DNA from 2 places in the Hoeflea sp. EC-HK425 genome. Region 1 is predicted to be linked to the other one. Evidence: riboswitches for the same ligand, from Rfam matches in the RefSeq annotation. Region 1 holds a riboswitch; the other holds the start of a gene.
What was found. A riboswitch is a leader RNA that binds a small molecule or an ion and turns the genes downstream of it on or off. The one in region 1 is predicted to bind S-adenosylmethionine.

Region 2: another riboswitch for S-adenosylmethionine. It lies ahead of metA (homoserine O-succinyltransferase); the one in region 1 lies ahead of SPHINGO391_RS18815 (O-succinylhomoserine sulfhydrylase).

Annotation. Positions count from the first base shown of each region.
Region 1 is NZ_LR701572.1:3,334,421-3,338,802, reverse strand. It holds gene SPHINGO391_RS18820 (CDP-alcohol phosphatidyltransferase family protein) at 1-173, shown strand, start outside; gene SPHINGO391_RS18815 (O-succinylhomoserine sulfhydrylase) at 162-1,346, opposite strand; SAM riboswitch at 1,393-1,471, opposite strand; gene SPHINGO391_RS18810 (2'-deoxycytidine 5'-triphosphate deaminase) at 1,552-2,640, shown strand; gene SPHINGO391_RS18805 (ion transporter) at 2,671-3,474, opposite strand; tRNA gene SPHINGO391_RS18800 (tRNA-Gly) at 3,600-3,673, shown strand; gene SPHINGO391_RS18795 (glycosyltransferase family 2 protein) at 3,639-4,382, opposite strand, start outside.
Region 2 is NZ_LR701572.1:4,564,276-4,568,657, reverse strand. It holds gene SPHINGO391_RS24450 (VWA domain-containing protein) at 1-46, opposite strand, end outside; gene SPHINGO391_RS24445 (hypothetical protein) at 105-608, opposite strand; gene SPHINGO391_RS24440 (GNAT family N-acetyltransferase) at 749-1,213, opposite strand; gene metA (homoserine O-succinyltransferase) at 1,210-2,157, opposite strand; SAM riboswitch at 2,216-2,293, opposite strand; gene SPHINGO391_RS24430 (GGDEF domain-containing protein) at 2,350-3,531, opposite strand; gene SPHINGO391_RS24425 (MoxR family ATPase) at 3,608-4,382, opposite strand, start outside.

The sequences.
Region 1 (4,382 bases):
CCACCGGTCTCGCCGAAGCCAGCGAGACCTATATCGTGTTTGCAGTCTTCTGCCTCTGGCCGGCCTGGTTTGCGCCGGTGGCCTGGGTCTTTGCGGCAATCTGCCTCTACACAGCGCTGTCGCGGATCATGCAGGCACGCGCCGAGTTTCCCGACCCGGCCTCAAAGGCCTGAGAGCGCGCGATCGAAGTCCTCGATCAGGTCTTGGGCATCCTCGATCCCGGCCGACAGTCTCAGCACCCCGGGGCCAATTCCCAGCTCGTCGCGGGCCTCTTCCGAGAGGTTCTTGTGCGTCGTCGTCGCCGGATGCGTGATCAGGCTCTTGGTGTCGCCGAGATTGTTGGACAGCTTCACCACCTCGAGCCGGTTCTGCATCGAGAATGCCGCCTCTTTGCCGCCCTTCAGCTCGAGCGCCACCAGTGTTGACCCGCCCTTCATCTGCCGGGCACAGATCTCGGCCTGCGGATGGTCGGCGCGACCGGGATAGATCACTCGCGCGATCGCCGGATGGTCTGCCAGGAAATCGGCCACCCGTGCCGCGTTCTCTGTCTGCTGCCGCACTCTCAGAGGCAGGGTTTCAAGCCCCTTGAGCAGGGTCCAGGCGTTGAACGGCGACAGCGACGGGCCGGTGTGACGGAAATAGTCGTGAAGATGCTCGTCAATCCAGTCCTTGTCCGACAGCACAACGCCGCCCAGACAGCGCCCCTGGCCGTCGATATGCTTGGTTGCGGAATAGGCCACCACATGCGCGCCCAGTTCGAGCGGTTTCTGCATCAGCGGTGTTGCAAACACATTGTCGACCACCAGCTTGGCGCCGATCTGGTTGGCGAGCTTGGCGACGCCTGCAATGTCGACCACTTCCAGTGTCGGATTGGTCGGGCTTTCAAGAAAGAACACCTTGGTGTTGGGCCGGATCGCGGTTTCGAAATTGGCAAGGTCACGTCCGTCGACGAGGGTGGACTCGATGCCGTATCTGGGCAGCAATGTTTCCACCACCCAGCGGCAGGAACCGAACAGGGCGCGCGCGGAAACCACATGGTCTCCGGCCCTCAGCTGGCACAACAGCGCCGCCGAAATTGCCGCCATTCCAGACGCCGTTGCCCGTGCGTCCTCTGCGCCCTCCATCAGGCACATGCGCTTTTCGAACATGTCGTTGGTCGGGTTTGCGTAGCGTGAATAGACGAAACCGGGATCCTCGCCCTTGAAGCGGGCTTCCGCTGCCTCGGCGCTGTCATAGACAAAGCCCTGCGTCAGGAAGATTGCTTCGGATGTTTCTCCAAACCCGGAGCGGCTGGTGCCGCCATGCACGAGCTGGGTGGCGGGGCGGAATTGTCGGTTGCTTGTCATGATCTTTGTCCAACACACAAAAAAACCGGCTTGCGAAGTCGCGAGCCGGTTTTTCAACCCGACCTTTTTAGCGACTTGTTTTACGTGGCTGCAAGCCGGTCGGCCAAATCACCACGGGATAACCTCGCTTTTAGGGGCTTCCCGCGCTTGCGTCAATCGCTTCCCCTTGCCATCAAGACATCTTGGAAAACGGAGCGCACGGACCGTGGCAGCGGGCATTCTCTCAGATCGCGCAATCAAGGCGCTCTTTGATGCCGGCAAGCTTGCCTCCGGTCGACCGCTCGATGCCGACCAGATCCAGCCTGCCAGCCTTGACCTGAGGCTCGGCGCCCGCGCCTACCGGGTTCGCGCCAGCTTTTTGCCAGGCCCCTCGGCAAGGGTCGAGGACAAGCTCGCCCGTCTCAGCATGCACGAGATCGACCTGACCGCAGGCGCTGTGCTTGAGACCGGCTGCGTCTATATCGTGCCGTTGCTTGAAAGCCTGGACCTGCCGCAGGAGATATCCGCCTCCGCCAATCCGAAAAGCTCGACCGGGCGTCTCGATATTTTCACCCGGGTGATGACCGATCACGGCCAGGAGTTCGACAAGATCGCTCCCGGCTACACTGGCCCGCTGTGGCTTGAGGTCAGCCCGCGCACCTTCCCGATTGTCGCCCGTAGCGGCTCGCGCCTGTCGCAGATCCGTTTTCGACAGGGGCACGCGGTGCTGGACGAGGATGAACTTTCGGCTCTTCACCGCTCCGAAACTCTGGTTGCCTCCGAAACGCCGAATGTCTCGGGCGGCGGCATCGCACTGTCGATCGATCTGATGGGGCAGGGCGAGGATGGCCTGATCGGCTATCGCGGCAAGCACCACACCGCGGTTATCGATGTCGACAAGCGCGGCGCCCAGGAGGTCTTCGATTTCTGGGAGCCCTTGTACAATCGCGGTTCCGCCGACCTGATCCTCGATCCGGATGAATTCTACATTCTGGTCAGCCGTGAATCCGTACACGTTCCTCCGCTCTATGCCGCCGAGATGACACCGTTCGATCCGCTGGTCGGCGAGTTCCGGGTTCATTATGCCGGTTTCTTCGATCCGGGGTTCGGACACAGCGAGGCCGGTGGTGCAGGAAGCCGTGCCGTACTCGAAGTACGCAGCCACGAGGTCCCTTTCATTCTTGAGCATGGCCAGATCGTCGGCCGGCTGATCTACGAGCGGATGCTGGAGAGGCCCGCGGCTCTGTACGGCACCGGGGCCGGATCGAACTACCAGGCTCAAGGCCTCAAACTGTCGAAACATTTTCGCAGCTGAGTTCCGGTGAGGGCAGCTTCTGGCCAGCCGTCAGCTTATCCCTTGGCCGCCAGCCTGTGCGGCGCGCATCTCGGCAAGCTCTTTCCGGATTGCCTTGAGTTCTTCCAGCATGGCGCTCTGGTCGGATGCCATGGCTTCCCGGTCTGCGGTCGCCTCGGCTTCGTGCTCCTCCTGCATGGCGGACACGATGATGCCGATGAACAGGTTGAGTACCGTGAACGTGGTGCAGGCGATGAACGGTATGAAGAACGTCCAGGCCATCGGATGCACTTCCATCACCGGACGGACAATCCCCATCGACCAGCTTTCCAGCGTCATCACCTGAAACAGTGAATAGGCTGAAGCCGGAATCGAGCCGAACCAGTCCGGAAACGTGTCGCCGTAGAGTTTCGTCGCCATCACCGAGAACACGTAGAACACCAGCGTCAAGAGCAGCATGATCGATCCCATGCCCGGCAACGCGCTGACCAGTCCGCCCACAACCCGCTTGAGCGACGGCACCATGCTGATGATCCTCAGTACGCGCAGGATGCGAAGCGCGCGAAGCACCGAAAGGTTGCCGGTCGCAGGGATCAGCGCCACCCCGACCACCAGGAGGTCGAAGATCCGCCAGGGGTCGCGGAAGAAGTCGAGCCGCCAGGCGAGAAGTCGGGCCGACACCTCCACCACGAAAACACCGAGAATGACCCGGTCGAGCACAGTCAGCACCACACCGAAGCGTTGCATGACTTCGGGTACGGTCTCGAGTCCCAGCGTGATCGCGTTGATAACGATCAGCGCGGTGATGAAGGCCTCGAAGCGGCGCGACGACAAAAAGGTTTTCAACTGGTCCATGAAGCAATTCTGGGGTTTGAAGAAGCGCCACTGATATGAGGTGGCGCCCGCGGCGCGTCAAGCCGCCTTGCGGATTGATCCTGCTTGACACGGCTGCTCAACACCGCCAAGGATCACCGGCGAAGGCGGGTGTAGCTCAATGGTAGAGCAGAAGCTTCCCAAGCTTAAGACGAGGGTTCGATTCCCTTCACCCGCTCCATTCCCGGATTTTTCGCAAGGTTGTTCGCAGCTTCCGCCATGGCCGCCCATTCCGGCGCCGCGGGATGAGGGGTCTTTTCCCAAAGATGCGTATTGGAAACGAGTTGTCCCAGTGCCCGCCACCCGGCAACCGACATCAGCAGCCAGTAGAGCGGTGTCAGCAGCACCCATCGGCGCTTCAGCCGGGTTCGTTCGTGCCGCGTGAAACCTCTCCATCCCATGCTGGCAAACACCAGGTAGCTGCCGGCGATGTTGATAAGGTCGATCCACATCAGGATGCGGTGCAGGTCCGAGACTGGAGAAGCCATGCCGCTTGCCAGCCAGGCCAGCGTCAATCCGATGAAGGCGAACATAAGCGGGTGCGCCAGCGCGGAGACGAGCATGCCGGCGATCATCAGCTGGAAAACCGCAAATCCGGCTGGTCCAAGCACCCTGACGGTGTGCATCGGCCGGCGCATGGCCACCAGCCAGGTCTGGGCCCAGCCCTTGAGCCAGCGTGTTCGCTGGCGTGTCCAAACCTCGAGTGTGGAGGGGGCGATTTCGACGGTTGCGCTGTTCAGCGTCCCTGTACGGTAGCCATGGGCATAGAGACGGAGGCCGAGATCCGCGTCCTCCGTCACATTGTGCGGATCCCATCCGCCGGCAGCCTCGAGGGCAACCCTCCTGAAATGATTTGATGTCCCGCCAAGCGGGATCGGCATCCGCACCCG
Region 2 (4,382 bases), 1.2 Mb from region 1:
CCGGGACTTTAGCGGCTTTGAGCTCTAGGAAAAACGGAAGAAACATGGGCGCGACCATAGCCGCAATGCCAAGCCCTTGCCAACCGGTTTAGTGCCGATCGTCTTCAGCCGCCCTTGAGTTCCGGATTGGGAAAATAGCCTGGCCCGATGGTCAGCGGCTTGTCGGGAACGACGGTGTCGTCGATCTGGCTGGTGAAATTCTTCTCCCCGGACCAGATCAGCCGGCTGCGGGTGTGGTCGTAAAGCCGGAGCGCGACATGATAGGGCTTGCCAGCCTTGACGCCGCGCACCTGTGGAGAATGAACGCCGTAACGGACGCTGCGCGCGTGCAGCCTGGTCTCGACGGCGAGCGGCGGTCCGCCCGCCGGGTCCTCGAACTCGGCAATCAGCCAGGTCCCGACCGGTAGCGGTTTGAGCACATTGGCGACAAACCCGTAATAAACCTGCGCTTCGCGGTAGTTGTAGACAAAGCCGCCGCCGGCAATTTCCAGATACGGCTTTTCCGCCGGGTCCTCGCGCGTTGCCCATCCAGCCGCCAGCAGCAGGCAGGCGAGGCCAACGATTGCTGCGATGACTTTCTCGAATGTCCTGTCTTCCCGCACGGCCATGTCCGCCACGCCCCGATCGCTTCGCCGGTATGGGTCTGATCAGCGATCATGTTCTCACATTTCACGGAACGGATCCAGCTTGAGGCTGATCCGGCGGCTTTATCCGGAATCGCAATCCGCCACTTCGTTCCCGGTGAGGTCTACCGGCTGTACTTGATGAACGGCGTCAGCGTGGCGATGCGGTCATAGAGCTTTCGCGCGGTGGCGTTGAATTCCTGCGTCATCCAGTAGACGCTCGGGCAGCCATCGGCGTCGGCCTGCGCGTAGACCGCCTCGATCAGCGCCCGGCCAAGACCGGTACCGCGCACGTCCGGCGCGGCATACAGGTCCTGGAGATAGCAGACCGGCTCCACCTTCCAGCCGTGGCGGTGGTACATGTAGTGCACCAGCCCGGCAGGCTTGCCGTCCACCAGCGCCAGCATCCCGCGCGGCTCGTAGAACGAGGCCTCACCTGCGGCGTGGGGACCGGCGATGCGGGCCAGCGTGGTCCGGTAGACCTCCTCCGGCACACTTGATTCGTAGAATTCCAGATAAAGTGTCCACAACCGCCGCCATTCGGGCTCGTCAGCAAGCGTTATCGGCCGTATTTCAACACTCCCGCTCATGCATTCACTCCCTCTTTTCCGGCCGGCAAACGGTCTTCCCCGATCTCCTGGATGTCGAAGGGCGTGGTTTGGTAGACCTGGTTGATCCAGTTTCCGAACAGCAGGAAGGCATGGCTGCGCCAGCGGTTTTGCGGCTTGTTGTCCGGGTTGTCATCCGGAAAATAGTTTGCCGGCGGCTTGATCGGTGTCCCCGACTTCACGTCGCGGAAATATTCCTCGGCCAGCGTGCCGGAATCATATTCGATATGATTGAAGATGTAGAGCCGGTTGGCGAAAGCCTCGTGCAACAGGCACAGGCCCGTCTGCTGGCTTTCCATCAGGATCTCGAAATCCGGCGTAAGGTCCTCGCGGCGGACCTCCGTCCAGCGAGACACCGAAACCTGGAAATCGTCCGAAAATCCCGTGAGATAGGGAGAGGCAGGGTTGAGGTTGCGGTGCCGGTAGACGCCAAAGGCCTTCTCCTGTAGCGCCCGCTTCGGCACCTTGTGGAAGTGCCAGGCCGCAGCCATCGCCCCCCAGCAGACAAAAAAGCTCGAATGAACATGGGTGGTCGTCCAGTCGAGGATCTGCTCCATCTCCTGCCAATAGGTCACATCCTCGAACGGCAGCGTCTCGATCGGCGCGCCGGTGATGATGAAGCCATCGAACTTGCGGTGCTTTATCTCGTCCCAGGTGTGGTAGAAATTGATCAGGTGATCTTCCGAAGTGTTCTTGGCCACATGCGAGCCGATCCGCACCAGCGTCAGTTCGACCTGCAGCGGTGACGCCCCGATCAGCCGCGCGATCTGCGTTTCAGTGGCGATCTTGTTCGGCATCAGGTTCAACAGCCCGATATGAAGCGGACGGATATCCTGCCGCACGGCAACGGATTCATCCATGATTTGCACGCCTTCGCGCACAAGCGCATCGCGGGCGGGAAGACCATCGGGAATACGGATCGGCATGACGCTGTAAGCTCCAACAAAAAACCGGCCGCGAATGTCAACGCTACCGGTCCGGTGGGAACGCGCCCCGTCGGCCATTTAGCGAGTTGTTTAACGTGGCTGCAAGCCGGCCGGCCAAATCACCACGAAACGCAATCTAGTAAGGCTTGCAGGCAAGGTCAATCGCACGGCGATGACAAGCCGCAACGCTGATCAGACAAACCGGGCCTGTTGGGTTGCCGTTGCTGGCGAACCGGCGCGCCGCACCAGATTGCGGCCATCACTCTTGGCCTGGTACACGGCCGCGTCTACCTCTGCCAAGGCTCTCGGCAGATCGTCGCCGGGAGCAAGCTCGCAGTAGCCGAAACTCGCCGTCAGTCGAAGGCTTCCGGTGCTGGTGGCAATATGCAGCCGCTCGACCGCGCTGCGCAGGTGTATGGCCTGAAGCCGGATCGCCTCGTCATCGAGACCGGCAACCAGGATGCAGAATTCCTCGCCGCCAAGCCTGGCACAAAGGGCTGATTGTGGCGTCTCCCTTTCCAACAGCCGGGCAAACGCCTTGAGCGTACGATCTCCGACTTCATGACCGTAGCGATCATTGACGCGCTTGAAGTGATCTATATCGCAGATGATCAGGCCCGTTGGCAACGGCGCGGAGGCCGCCCTGAGTGCCTGCACCCTGGCTTCGAAGGCACGACGGTTGAGCAACCCGGTCAGCGGGTCTGTTTCCGCAAGCCGGCGCAAATGCTGCACCAGCGTCACCGAGTAACGGGCAAACAGCGCAAGCCCGATCATGATCGCGAAGATGGCATTCTCTGTCTGCATCGACGAAGCAAGTTGCGAACTCTTGAAGGCGCTGTGTGTTGTCAAATCGACGTCTGAGATCTCCACCCTGACAACCCTGCTCGCGGACAACCCCGCCTGGATCAGGAACACCGATGCCAGCACCAGATCGACCCGGTGGCTTCTCGCGCGCCAGACCAGCAGACAGCACATCAGATAGACAAAGCTCGCGAACCCGCTGACGGCAATCACCCGCACCCAGAACAACGGCCCCTGGTGGTTTGCGTAGAGTGCCGCGCCGGCAGTCAGCAACACCGCCAGGACATAGGGCGGCCATGGCACATCTTTGCCGAACAGCGAGGCCACCCCCCACAACAACAGGAAATGGCCGGCAAAAAGCGATCCCAGGATGAGCGCCTGGTAGGCTGGCTGACGGTCAGTATCGACCAGCATGACCCCAATAAAGCCGACCACCGACAAGAGATAGGCACCGGACAGGCGCAACGCAGCCTGCTGCTTGCGGTCATGCAGATAAAGCAGCAGGAATGCACCACCGCCGGACAGGAAGATTGCAGGTCCAAGCCATTCATATGACAGGGTGGCATACGGCAAGTTGATCGGCCTTTCGCGAGTGTCCGGAGCCACCCAAGCTAACAGCCAAACCTAGCCAATTAATTACCGGCAAGAACTAATTGCCGCGCTGCCTTGCCAAAAATGCCAGCCGCTCAAAAAGATGGACATCCTGCTCGTTCTTCAAGAGCGCGCCGTGCAGTTTCGGCAACGCGTTCTTGGCGTCCCCACGCAGGGCTTCCGGTGCCACGTCATCAGCAACGAGCAGCCTGATCCAGTCCAGCGCCTCGGACGTCGAGGGTTTCTTCTTCAGCCCCGCTGTCTCCCGGATCTCGTAGAACTGCGTCAGGGCCTCGCGGACCAGTGTTTGCTTGATCCCCGGATAATGCACATCGACAATCCGCTGCAGCGTCTCCATGTCGGGAAAACGGATATAGTGGAAGAAGCAGCGGCGCAGAAATGCGTCGGGCAATTCCTTCTCGTTGTTCGATGTGATGATGACGATCGGCCGCTGTCTGGCCCGGATCGTTTCGCCGGTCTCATAGACAAAGAACTCCATGCGATCGAGTTCCTGCAGCAAGTCGTTGGGAAACTCGATATCGGCCTTGTCGATCTCGTCGATCAGCAGCACCGTCTTCTTGTCGGCTGCAAAAGCTTCCCAGAGTTTTCCACGGCGAATGTAGTTGGCCACGTCGTTGACACGCTCATCACCAAGCTGGCTGTCGCGCAACCGGCTGACCGCATCGTACTCATACAGCCCCTGATGCGCCTTTGTGGTGGATTTCACCGACCATTCAATCAGCTCCAGTCCCAGCGCACTGGCGATCTGCACGGCAAGTTCGGTCTTGCCTGTGCCGGGTTCACCCTTGACCAGAAGCGGCCGCTCGAGCCGG